Regions from separate parts of the Kocuria rosea genome, predicted to be linked through region 1. Evidence: riboswitches for the same ligand, from Rfam matches in the RefSeq annotation. Region 1 holds a riboswitch; the other holds the start of a gene.
The links. Region 1 has a riboswitch for S-adenosylmethionine ahead of EQG70_RS13420 (hypothetical protein). Riboswitches for the same ligand answer to the same signal wherever they lie in the genome.
Positions count from the first base shown of each region.

Region 2: linked by a shared signal. The riboswitch ahead of EQG70_RS01165 (acyl-CoA dehydrogenase family protein) and the one ahead of EQG70_RS13420 (hypothetical protein) in region 1 are both predicted to bind S-adenosylmethionine.

Region 1 covers NZ_CP035103.1:2,922,669-2,927,680, forward strand. Annotated here, with positions in the region: gene EQG70_RS13405 (cell division protein PerM) at 1-621, opposite strand, end outside; gene EQG70_RS13410 (glycosyltransferase family 4 protein) at 737-1,912, shown strand; gene EQG70_RS13415 (PIN domain-containing protein) at 1,916-2,299, opposite strand; gene EQG70_RS13420 (hypothetical protein) at 2,311-2,538, opposite strand; SAM riboswitch class IV at 2,552-2,677, opposite strand; gene EQG70_RS13425 (hypothetical protein) at 3,095-3,391, shown strand; gene EQG70_RS13430 (hypothetical protein) at 3,494-3,682, opposite strand; gene cspE (transcription antiterminator/RNA stability regulator CspE) at 3,790-3,996, opposite strand; gene EQG70_RS13440 (DMT family transporter) at 4,219-4,542, opposite strand; gene EQG70_RS13445 (DMT family transporter) at 4,542-4,889, opposite strand; gene EQG70_RS13450 (TetR/AcrR family transcriptional regulator) at 4,893-5,012, opposite strand, start outside.
Region 2 covers NZ_CP035103.1:251,665-256,676, forward strand. Annotated here, with positions in the region: gene EQG70_RS01155 (thiazole synthase) at 1-700, shown strand, start outside; gene moeB (molybdopterin-synthase adenylyltransferase MoeB) at 697-1,872, shown strand; SAM riboswitch class I at 2,004-2,098, shown strand; gene EQG70_RS01165 (acyl-CoA dehydrogenase family protein) at 2,212-3,597, shown strand; gene EQG70_RS01170 (MFS transporter) at 3,601-5,012, shown strand, end outside.

The sequences.
Region 1 (5,012 bases):
GGACCCGGCCCAGCGGGAGTACTGGCTCGTGCGCTCGACCCACGCGGCGGCGTTGACGCCGATCAGTCCCGGCAGCGACCGGGAGGCCCGGTACGCGCCCACGAAGCCGCCCAGGGCCACGGGGACGAGCGGGAAGACGGCGGCCGCGGCCGGGCTCGCCGAGACCTCCCCTCCGCTGAAGAGCAGCGCGGCGGCGGCGCCGAACGCGGAGTAGGCGGCCAGTCCGCTGAGGTACGGCTGCCAGAACTGGCCCTCCCAGCAGGCGCGGGCCAGCCGTCTCCCGGCGTGCCAGGAGAGGGCGAACGGCACCAGGGTGAGCCCGAGCGGGACGAGGTTGAGCGTCCCGGTGGTCGCGGGCAGCCCTGCGCCCGGGTCCAGGGCCACCTGGAGCGGGGTGAGGTGGGCGAGCAGCCACACGTGACCGGAGAGCACGAACCCGCCGGTCAGGCCGAGGGTGTCGAAGCCGTCGGCGAGCCACACCATGAGGACGGTCAGCAGGACCAGCAGGTAGGACACCACGGCCACGGAGCCGAGTTCCAGCACGCCCTGCAGCCACAGCGGCATGGGCACACCCCGGCGGTCCGGGCGTGCAGCGGGGGAGGACAGGCCTTGGGAGTTCATCACCGACCATCCTCCCACGCCCGGGCGGCACCCCGGCCGAGGCTTCACGGCGCCTTCACCGGCGGGCCACGCCCCGCTCGCCGTCCGGTCGCCCGGCCCCGGCAGGCTCGGGAGCATGAGAGTCGCCGTGGTCGCCGAGCAGTTCCTCCCCCACCTCAACGGAGTCACCCACTCGGTGCTGCGGGTCGTCGAGCAGCTGGTCGCCGGCGGGCACGACGTCGTGGTCGTGGCGCCCTCCTACGAACCCGCGCCGCTCGGGCGCCCGGCGGAGCAGGTCGTCGAGGACCTCGACGGGGTGCCGGTGCACCGGCTGCCAGCCGTTCCGCTCACCGGCTACCCCGCCGTGCGGGTGGCCGGCGGGACCGTGGCCCGGGTGCGGCGGCAGCTGGAGCGCTTCCGGCCTGACGTGGTCCACGTGGCCTCCCCGTTCGTGCTGGGCCGCCGGGCGATCCTGGCGGCCCAGCAGCTCGGGGTGCCGTGCGTGGCGGTCTACCAGACCGACGTGCCCGGCTACGCGGCCAAGTACGGGGCCCCGTTCCTCGAGCAGCTCCTGTGGGGGCACGTGCGCTCCATGCACAACCTCGCCACGCTCACGCTCGCGCCGTCCACCGCGGCGGTCCGGCAGCTCACCGAGCACGGCGTCCAGGACGTGCACCTGTGGCGGCGCGGGGTGGACACCACCCGCTTCTCCCCCCGGCACCGCGACGAGCGGTGGCGGGAGGAGGTCGGCGGCGGCCGGCGGATCGTCGGCTACGTGGGCCGGATCGCCCCGGAGAAGCAGGTCGAGGACCTCTCCGCGGTCGCGGACCTGCCCGGCACCCGCCTGGTGGTCGTGGGCTCGGGCCCGGAGGAGGACGCCCTGCGCCGCCGGCTCCCGCAGGCCCACTTCACCGGGCGCCGCAGCGGTGCCGACCTGGCGCGCATCATGGCGTCCTTCGACGTGTTCGTCCACCCCGGCGAGTTCGAGACGTTCTGCCAGACGATCCAGGAGGCCATGGCCTCGGGGGTGCCGGTGGTCGCGACCGGCCGGGGCGGTCCCCTCGACCTCGTGGACCGGTCCCGCACCGGCTGGCTCTATCCCCCGGGCGACCTCGGGGCGCTGCGCGGGTACGTGGCGGATCTCCTGGGCGACGAGGCGAAGCGGGCCGCGTTCGGCGTCGCGGCGCACGCGGCGGTCCAGGGCCGGACGTGGGACGTGCTGGTCGGGCAGCTGCTCGAGCACTACGAGCGCGCCGTGGCGCTCTCGGCGCAGGGGCAGGGGCGCAGCCGCCGGCACCGCCGGGCCGTCTGAGGGCTACCGGCGGGCGGGGGACGCGTCCAGCACGGGCGCCCCGGTGCCGGCGTACCGCCCCGGCTCCGCGGTCAGCACGGTCAGCCCGTGGACCAGGGCCGTGGCCGCGGTGAGCCCGGCGAGCGGATCGGCCGCCCCCGTCGCGGCCAGCGCTCCCCACGCCCGGGCCACGGCGGCGTCCGCGGGGAGGACCCGGCCCGGGAAGCGCAGCTCGAGCTGCTCCGCCCACAGCGTCTCGTCGGGCCGCTCGGCGAGCAGCTCCCCGAGCACCGTGGCGGGCAGGAACAGCCGCCGGTGTCCGTGCCGGCGCAGGACCTCGGCCAGCTCGGGGCAGCGCTCCGGGGTGCGCACCCCCAGCAGCACGGAACGGTCCAGGAGGAGGTCCACGGCGGCGGGCCTCAGGCCGCGGCGGCGAGCTCCCCGCGGGCCGGAGCCAGCAGGAAGTCCACGAACTCGGTGCGGACCTGCACCACGCGGGCGTAGTCCTCGACGCTCATGGCGGAGACGCTGATCGCCGGGACGCTCGGCGCGGGGTCGCGGCGGGTCCCGTCCCCGGTGGCCGGGACGGCGTGGGAGGGCTGGGGGAACGCGCCCGTGCGGGCGGCGGAGTGGCGGAGGTCGGACATGACCGGGATCCTTCGTGCGCTCTTGCTCGCACCGGGTACCGCTGCTGCGGCGATGCGAGCCGCTTCGTCATCCGAACCACCCGTGAACATGGGGTTGGTGCCCGGTCAAGTCGGAGCTTGCCGACCGGGTCTCTTGAAGCTCTCCCCATTGAACCACATCGGCCGAACCGTGTCCGCGTGCGGCGACCCGGCCGGATCCGGTGCCCCCTCCTGTGCACAGGCCTTCCCCGGGGTGTCACCGCCCGGACATCTCGACGACACATCGTTGCGCTGGAATGGGTCCCGTAGTACCGGGGACGGCGCAGGCGACGGCCCCGCGCATTACGTTTCAGTGACACAACTCACGACTCGCTTGTCGAGGTGTCGGTGCCGCGGGGTAGCCTGAACCTGCTTCTCGAGATGCGGCGTCCACGCCCTCGGCCGGAGATCGACGATCCCCGGCGGAACCGTGGAGGGGCTCCGACCCGCTGCGCGCCAACCCGATGTTCCCGGGTGGATCGGATGACGAAGCGGCGGGCAACGCCATCGGATGCCTGCAAGAACGTCAGGAGAAAACATGACCATGTCCGAAGAAAGAACAGCCATCACCACCGACCAGCGCGAGGAGTGGATCGACGTGACCGTCACCGCCCTCCCCGATCTCCACCTCGTCCGTCTCACGTCGACCGACGGGGACGTGCAGGAGTACCTGAGCCCCGAGGCCGACGACCTGGCCGCCGCGGCGGAGCACACGGAGGGTACGGCGCAATGGTGCGCCAAGTACCGCCAGCTCCTCGTTCCCGGAGCCCTCGCGGCGACCGGACGGCACCCGTTCTTCAAGCTCCACCCCTCGTCCCTCCCGCTGTCGGCATAGCCGGCGGACAGGAGCGCACGGAGGCCGCAGCCCGTCGGGCTGCGGCCTCCATCGTGCGGGAGGACGGTGACGTCCGGAGCGCCGGTGGGACCCGCGGGGTGCTCACTCGAGGCCGTAGTCCCCCGCCGAGCCCCAGCCGCCGCCGGCCTCGTCGGCGGAGCCGTCGAATCCCCACTCGGAGGCCTCGACCTCGAACGGCACGGAGACGTCCAGCTCGGCGTCGGAGACCCGGTTCACCACGAAGGGGTCCTCCGGCTCCTCCGCGGCGGGGAGCGGATCGGGAATGGTCACGGCGCTTCCTCCCGGTGCTGCTCGGCGGGTACGACGACAGAACCGCCGCCGGGCGCAGCCCGACGACGGTTCTGGAGGATCAACGGGCCGGAGCCCGCGGAAGATCCTTAGGAGATGACGTTGATGTTCGCAGCCTGGGGGCCCTTGGGGCCGTCCTGGGTCTCGAACTCGACGCGGTCGTTCTCGTTCAGCGAGCGGAAGCCGTTCGAGTTGATCGCGGAGAAGTGGGCGAAGACGTCCTTGGAGCCGTCCTCGGGGGTGATAAAGCCGAAGCCCTTGTCAGCGTTGAACCACTTGACGATACCGGTAGTCATGGGAGACCTGATCCTTCATGAGATGAACGTTTCCCGACGTTCGAGAAACAAAACAGTTGTGATGCATGGAAAACGTCTTCTCAGAAAAACTGCTGCACCCGAGTGGGCCGAACTGCTTGAAAGACAAAAACGAACCTCAACAACTGCGGACTACTCTACACGAGATCCGGCGCCGCACCACCCGGGACGGGGCGCCGGACCCGGCCCGGCACCGGGGACCGCTCAGACCGGCGGGGCGCCGAGCTCGATGAGGAGCACTCCGCCGGCGATGAGGGCCACCCCGGCCGCCGTCACCCAGGTGAACGGCTCGCGGAACAGGACCCGGCCGGCCAGTGCCGTCAGCGCCACGCCGGAGGCCGACCAGATGCCGTAGGCGACGCCCAGCGCCATGCCCTCGGCCAGGACGAGGCTCAGGCAGGTGAACGCCACCAGGTAGCCGACGGCCACGGCGGCGTACCAGCGGCGGCGGCCCCGGGCGGCCATCCGCAGGGACAGGGTTCCAGCGACCTCGGTGAGGATCGAGACACTGAGGAAGAGCCAGGCCATCAGGCCGCCTCCTCGGTCTCGCGGGCGGGGCGGCGGGAGCCGAGCTCCACGCAGAGCACGCCGGCCACGACCAGCACGATCCCGGCCAGCACGGCCGGGCTCAGCCGCTCACCGTAGACCACGGCCGCCGCCAGAGCGGTGAGCATCACCCCGAGGGCGGCCCACACGCCGTAGGCGACCCCCACCGGCATGCCGCGGCGCAGCACGGCCGCCAGGAGGGTGAACGCGGCGAGGTAGCCGGCGACGACGAGCGCGTACCAGGCGGGCTCGTCCAGAGCCGCCTTCAGCGACAGCGTGGCCGCCACCTCGGCGAGCACGGCGGCGAGCAGCAGCAGCCGGCGCAGCACGGCTCAGCCCTCCAGGAGCTCGTCGGCGACCGCCCTGACCCGGGCCCGTTCCTGCGGGTCGGGGGCGAAGACGCCCGCGGCGTCGGCGAACCACACGCCGTCGGCGAGCAGCCGCACGGCCAG
Region 2 (5,012 bases), 1.3 Mb from region 1:
CGGCCAGGGCGACTCCCTCTTCGCGCTGCTCGAGCGCAACGACATCCGGATCCTGCCCAACACCGCCGGGTGCTACACCGCCCGGGACGCGCTGCTGACCGCCGAGCTCGGCCGCGAGGCCCTCGAGACCGACTGGGTCAAGCTCGAGGTCATCGCGGACGAGGACACGCTGCTGCCCGACGTCGTGGAGCTCCTCGACGCCACCGAGCAGCTCGTGGCCCGCGGCTTCAAGGTCTTCGCCTACACCTCCGACGACCCGGCCGTCGCACGCCGCCTCGAGGACCTGGGCGCGGCCGCGGTGATGCCCCTGGGCGCCCCCATCGGCACCGGGCTGGGCATCCTCAACCCGCACAACATCGAGCTCATCGCCTCCCGGGCGTCCGTGCCCGTGGTGCTCGACGCCGGGATCGGCACCGCCTCCGAGGCCGCCCTGGCCATGGAGCTGGGCTGCGACGCCGTGCTGCTGGCCAGCGCCGTCACCCGCGCCCAGGACCCGGTGGCGATGGCGACCGCCATGCGCCACGCCGTGCTCGCCGGCCGGCTCGCCGCCGGTGCCGGGCGCATCCCGGCCCGCCGCCACGCCCAGGCGTCCTCGTCGATGGCCGGGCGGATCGACACGGACGCCGCCGGTGCCGGGCCGGCTGACGGCCCGGCGGACGTGCCGCGCGGGGACTGGGCGCCCGTGGGGGAGCGGCCGTGAGCCCGCTGCCCCCGCTCGTGGAGCCCGGCCCCGAACTGACCCGCGAGGAGCTCGAGCGCTACGCCCGGCACCTGACCCTGCCCGGGATCGGGACCCTCGGCCAGCGGCGGCTGCGGAACGCCCGCGTGCTCGTCGTCGGCGCCGGGGGGCTCGGGTCCCCGGCCCTGCAGTACCTCGCCGCGGCGGGGGTCGGGACCCTCGGGATCGTCGACGACGACGTGGTGGCGGTCTCCAACCTGCAGCGCCAGGTGGTGCACACGGCCGCCGACGTCGGCCGCCCCAAGTCCGTCTCCGCCGCCGAGGCCGTCACCGCGCTCAACCCGCTGGTGGAGGTCCGCACCCACCCCGTCCGGCTGGACGCGGACAACGCCGTGGACATCATCGGCCGGTACGACCTGGTCCTGGACGGCGCCGACAACTTCGCGACCCGCTACGTGGTCAGCGACGCCGCCGCCCTGACCGGCACGCCTTGCGTGTGGGGCTCCATCCTGCGCTTCGAGGGGCAGGTCAGCGTCTTCTGGACCGGGCACGGGCCCACCTACCGGGACCTCTACCCCGAGGCCCCGCCGGACGGCGAGGTGCCCAGCTGCGCCGAGGGCGGGGTCTTCGGCATGCTCCCCGCCACCGTCGGCGCGGTCATGGTCACCGAGGCCGTCAAGCTCGTCACCGGCACCGGGGAGCCCCTGCTCGGCCGGGTGCTGCTGCACGACGCGCTGGCGATGACCTGGCGCGAGATGCGGCTCACCCTGGATCCCGACGCCGCCCCGGTCACCGCGGTGGCCCGGCCCGCCGCGGTCTGCGCGCTGCCCGGCGCGGACGCCTCCGAGACCGTCGGGGCGGCCGAGCTGGCCCGGCTGCTCGAGCGCCGGGAGCGCGGGGAGGCGTCCTTCGCCCTGGTGGACGTGCGCGAGGACTGGGAGCGGGAGCTCGTGGCCATCGACGGCGCCGTGCCCGTGCCCCTGCAGGAGATCCTGGACCGCGGCGCGGACGCCCTGCCCCCGGAGGCCCGCGGCGCTGACCTCGTGCTGCACTGCAAGGCCGGGGCCCGCTCCGCGACCGCGCTCGCCGCGCTGCGGTCCTTCTACGCCGGGCGGGAGGAGCGGGTCCGTCACCTCGAGGGTGGAGTGCTTGCCTGGGTGGCGCAGGTGGAGCCGGACCAGCCGGTCTACTGATCCGGTCTCCTGCGGCACACCGCTACACCACCGCGGAGGACGTGACCTTCTGTGACGCCGTCGTGACACTCCATGACGTGCGCCCGTCATCCGGTTGGCCCTGGACCGGGCGGTCTGATGCCATGGCAAGCGCCCCATTCAGAGCGGTTGAGAGATCTGGCTCGACGACGCCGCAGCAACCCGCCCTCCTCCGGGGTCAGGGTGCTAATGCCAGAACCGATGGAGATCCCGGATCTGCAGTCGGTCCGTGACGTCAGCCTCCGGCGCTGCCGCCACCGGGCCCGCCCCCGGCGCGACCGGCCGACCGGCAATCCTCGGTGCGACCGAGAGGACCACCGCATGACCCCGAGCACGGTCGAGGAGACCACCGCCCATCCCCGCGCCGGCACGGACCTCGCCGCCGGCCTGCCCGGGGACTACTCCGGGCTGCGGGAGCACTTCCGGCCGCTGTTCGCGGAGATCGCCGCCGGCGCCCTGGACCGGGACCTCCGGCGCGCGCTGCCCTACGCGGAGGTCGGCCGGCTGGACCGGGCCGGGTTCGGTGCCCTGCGCGTCCCGGCGGCCCACGGCGGCCCCGGGGTCAGCCTCGAGGACTTCACCCGGCTGCTGGTCGACCTGGCCGAGGCCGACTCCAACATCGCCCACCTCTACCGCTCCCACCACGGCTTCGTGGAGTCCCTGCGCTTCCTGCCCCGGGAGCTCCAGGAGGTCTGGTACCCGCGGGTGCTGGCCGGGGCCACCGTCGGCAACGCCTCCACGGAGAAGGGCGGCAACGCGCTGGGCACCCTGAACACCGTGCTGAGCCGGACCCCCGAGGGCTGGGAGCTCACCGGCCGGAAGTTCTACGCCACCGGTTCCGTCTTCTGCGACTACACCCGCGTCTCGGCCGCCCTGGACGGCCGCGACGGGCGCCGCTTCGCCGTCGTCGCCACGGACGCCGAGGGCGTGACGCTCGAGGACGACTGGGACGGCTTCGGGCAGAAGCTCACCGGCACCGGCACCGCGGTCTTCGAGCGGGTGCGCGTCCCGGAGGACGCCGTGCTGGACCGCACCGCCGGCAGCGCGGAGGCCGTCCACGAGGCCGCCTTCTTCCAGCTCGTGCTGCTGGCCGTGCTGGCCGGCATCGCCCGGGCGGCCCGGCGGGACGCGGTGGAGACCATCGCCGGACGCCGGCGGACCTTCAACACCGGGCTCGGCCTGCCGTTCCGCGACGACCCGCTGATCCAGGAGGCCACCGGGCGGATCTCCGCCAAGGCCTTCGCCGCCGAGGCCACCGTCCTGCACGCCGCCCGCGCCCTGGACGCCGGGATCGCCGCCGCCGCAGCGGCCGGCGCCGACCGGCCGGACTTCACCGGGGCCCTCCCGGCGGCGCTGCACGAGTCCGAGATCGCCGTGGAGCACGCCCAGGTCACCGTGCCGGAGCTGGCGCTCGGCGCGGCCCAGGACCTGTTCCTCACCGTGGGCGCCTCCGCCACGTCCACGGCCAAGGGCCTGGACCGGCACTGGCGCAACGCCCAGACCGTGGCCACCCACAACCCGATCGCCTTCCGCGCCCGAGCCCTCGGCGACTACCTCATCAACGGCACCCTGCCGGAGGGCCTGAACGCCATCGGCGACGCGAGGACCGGCGCCACGACCGATGCCACGACCGATGCCACGACCGATGCCGCGACCGATGCCACGACCGATGCCACGACCGACGCCGACCGAACCCCAGGAGCCTGACGCATGAGCACCACGACCACGGCCGCCCCGGGCCGCAGCAGCATCGTCCACGGCAAGAAGCGCGTCCTGGCCTCGGCCTTCGCCGGGACCACCATCGAGTGGTACGACTTCTACCTCTACGGCACCGCCGCCGCACTCGTCTTCAACGTCCAGTTCTTCCCCATGGCCACCGAGCTCGGCGGTATCGTGGCGTCCTTCGCCACGCTCGCGGTCGGGGTGATCGCCCGGCCCCTGGGCGGGATCATCGCCGGGCACCTGGGGGACCGGATCGGCCGCAAGGCCCTGCTGGTGGCCTCCCTGCTGCTCATGGGCGTGGCCTCCACCCTGATCGGCCTGCTGCCCACCTACGAGGTGATCGGCTGGTGGGCCGTCGTCGGGCTCGTGGTCCTGCGCATCCTCCAGGGCCTGTCCGCGGGTGCCGAGTGGGGCGGCTCCGCGCTGCTGAGCGTGGAGCACTCACCGGCCCGGCACCGCGGGTTCTTCGGGTCCTTCACCCAGATCGGCTCCTCCGCCGGCATGCTGCTGGCCACCGGCGCGTTCTTCATCGTGCAGAACGTCATGAGCGAGGAGCAGTTCGCCGCCTACGGCTGGCGCATCCCCTTCCTGCTCTCGGCCCTGCTCGTGGCGGTGGGCCTGTGGATCCGCCTCGGCGTGGCCGACGCCCCGGAGTTCCTGGAGCACCGGGCCTCGGGGAACGTGGCCAAGGCCCCCCTGCGGGAGCTGCTGGTCCACCACCGCCGCCCGGTGCTGGTGACGATCGGCCTGCGCCTGGCCCAGAACGCCGTCTACTACCTGGTGACGGTCTACATGCTGACCTACCTGCGGGACGTGCGCGGGGACAGCGCCGCGGGCGTGACCGCGGTGATGATCGCCTCGGCCATCGGCCTGTTCTCCACCCCGTTCTGGGCCTGGCTGTCCGACCGGGTGGGCCGGAAGGTCGTCTCGGTGACCGCCTACGCGGCGATCGGCGTCTTCGGCTGGGTGCTGTTCGCCTTCCTCGAGGCCGGCCCGCTCGCCCTGCTGCCGCTCGTGGTCATCCTCGGCATCAACCTCGTCCACGACGCGGTCTACGGACCGCAGGCGGCCTGGTTCGCCGAGCAGTTCCCCGTGCACGTGCGGTACTCGGGCGTGAGCTTCGGCTACCAGGTCGGCACCGTCCTGGGCGGCGGGCTCATGCCGCTGATCGCCGCCCTGCTCTTCGCCGCCGGCGGGGACACCCCGTGGCTGATCGCCGGCTACCTCTCCGTGCTGGCCGTGCTCTCCGTCGTCGCCGCCCTGGCCGCGAAGGATCCCGCCCGGGACCGGCGCGGCACCGAACTCACCGATCTGCACGCCGGCCGGACCGCGGCCGCCCCGGTCCTCGCGACTCCCGCCGCCGCGAGCGCCACCCAGCCCACCCCCGAGAGGACCACCGT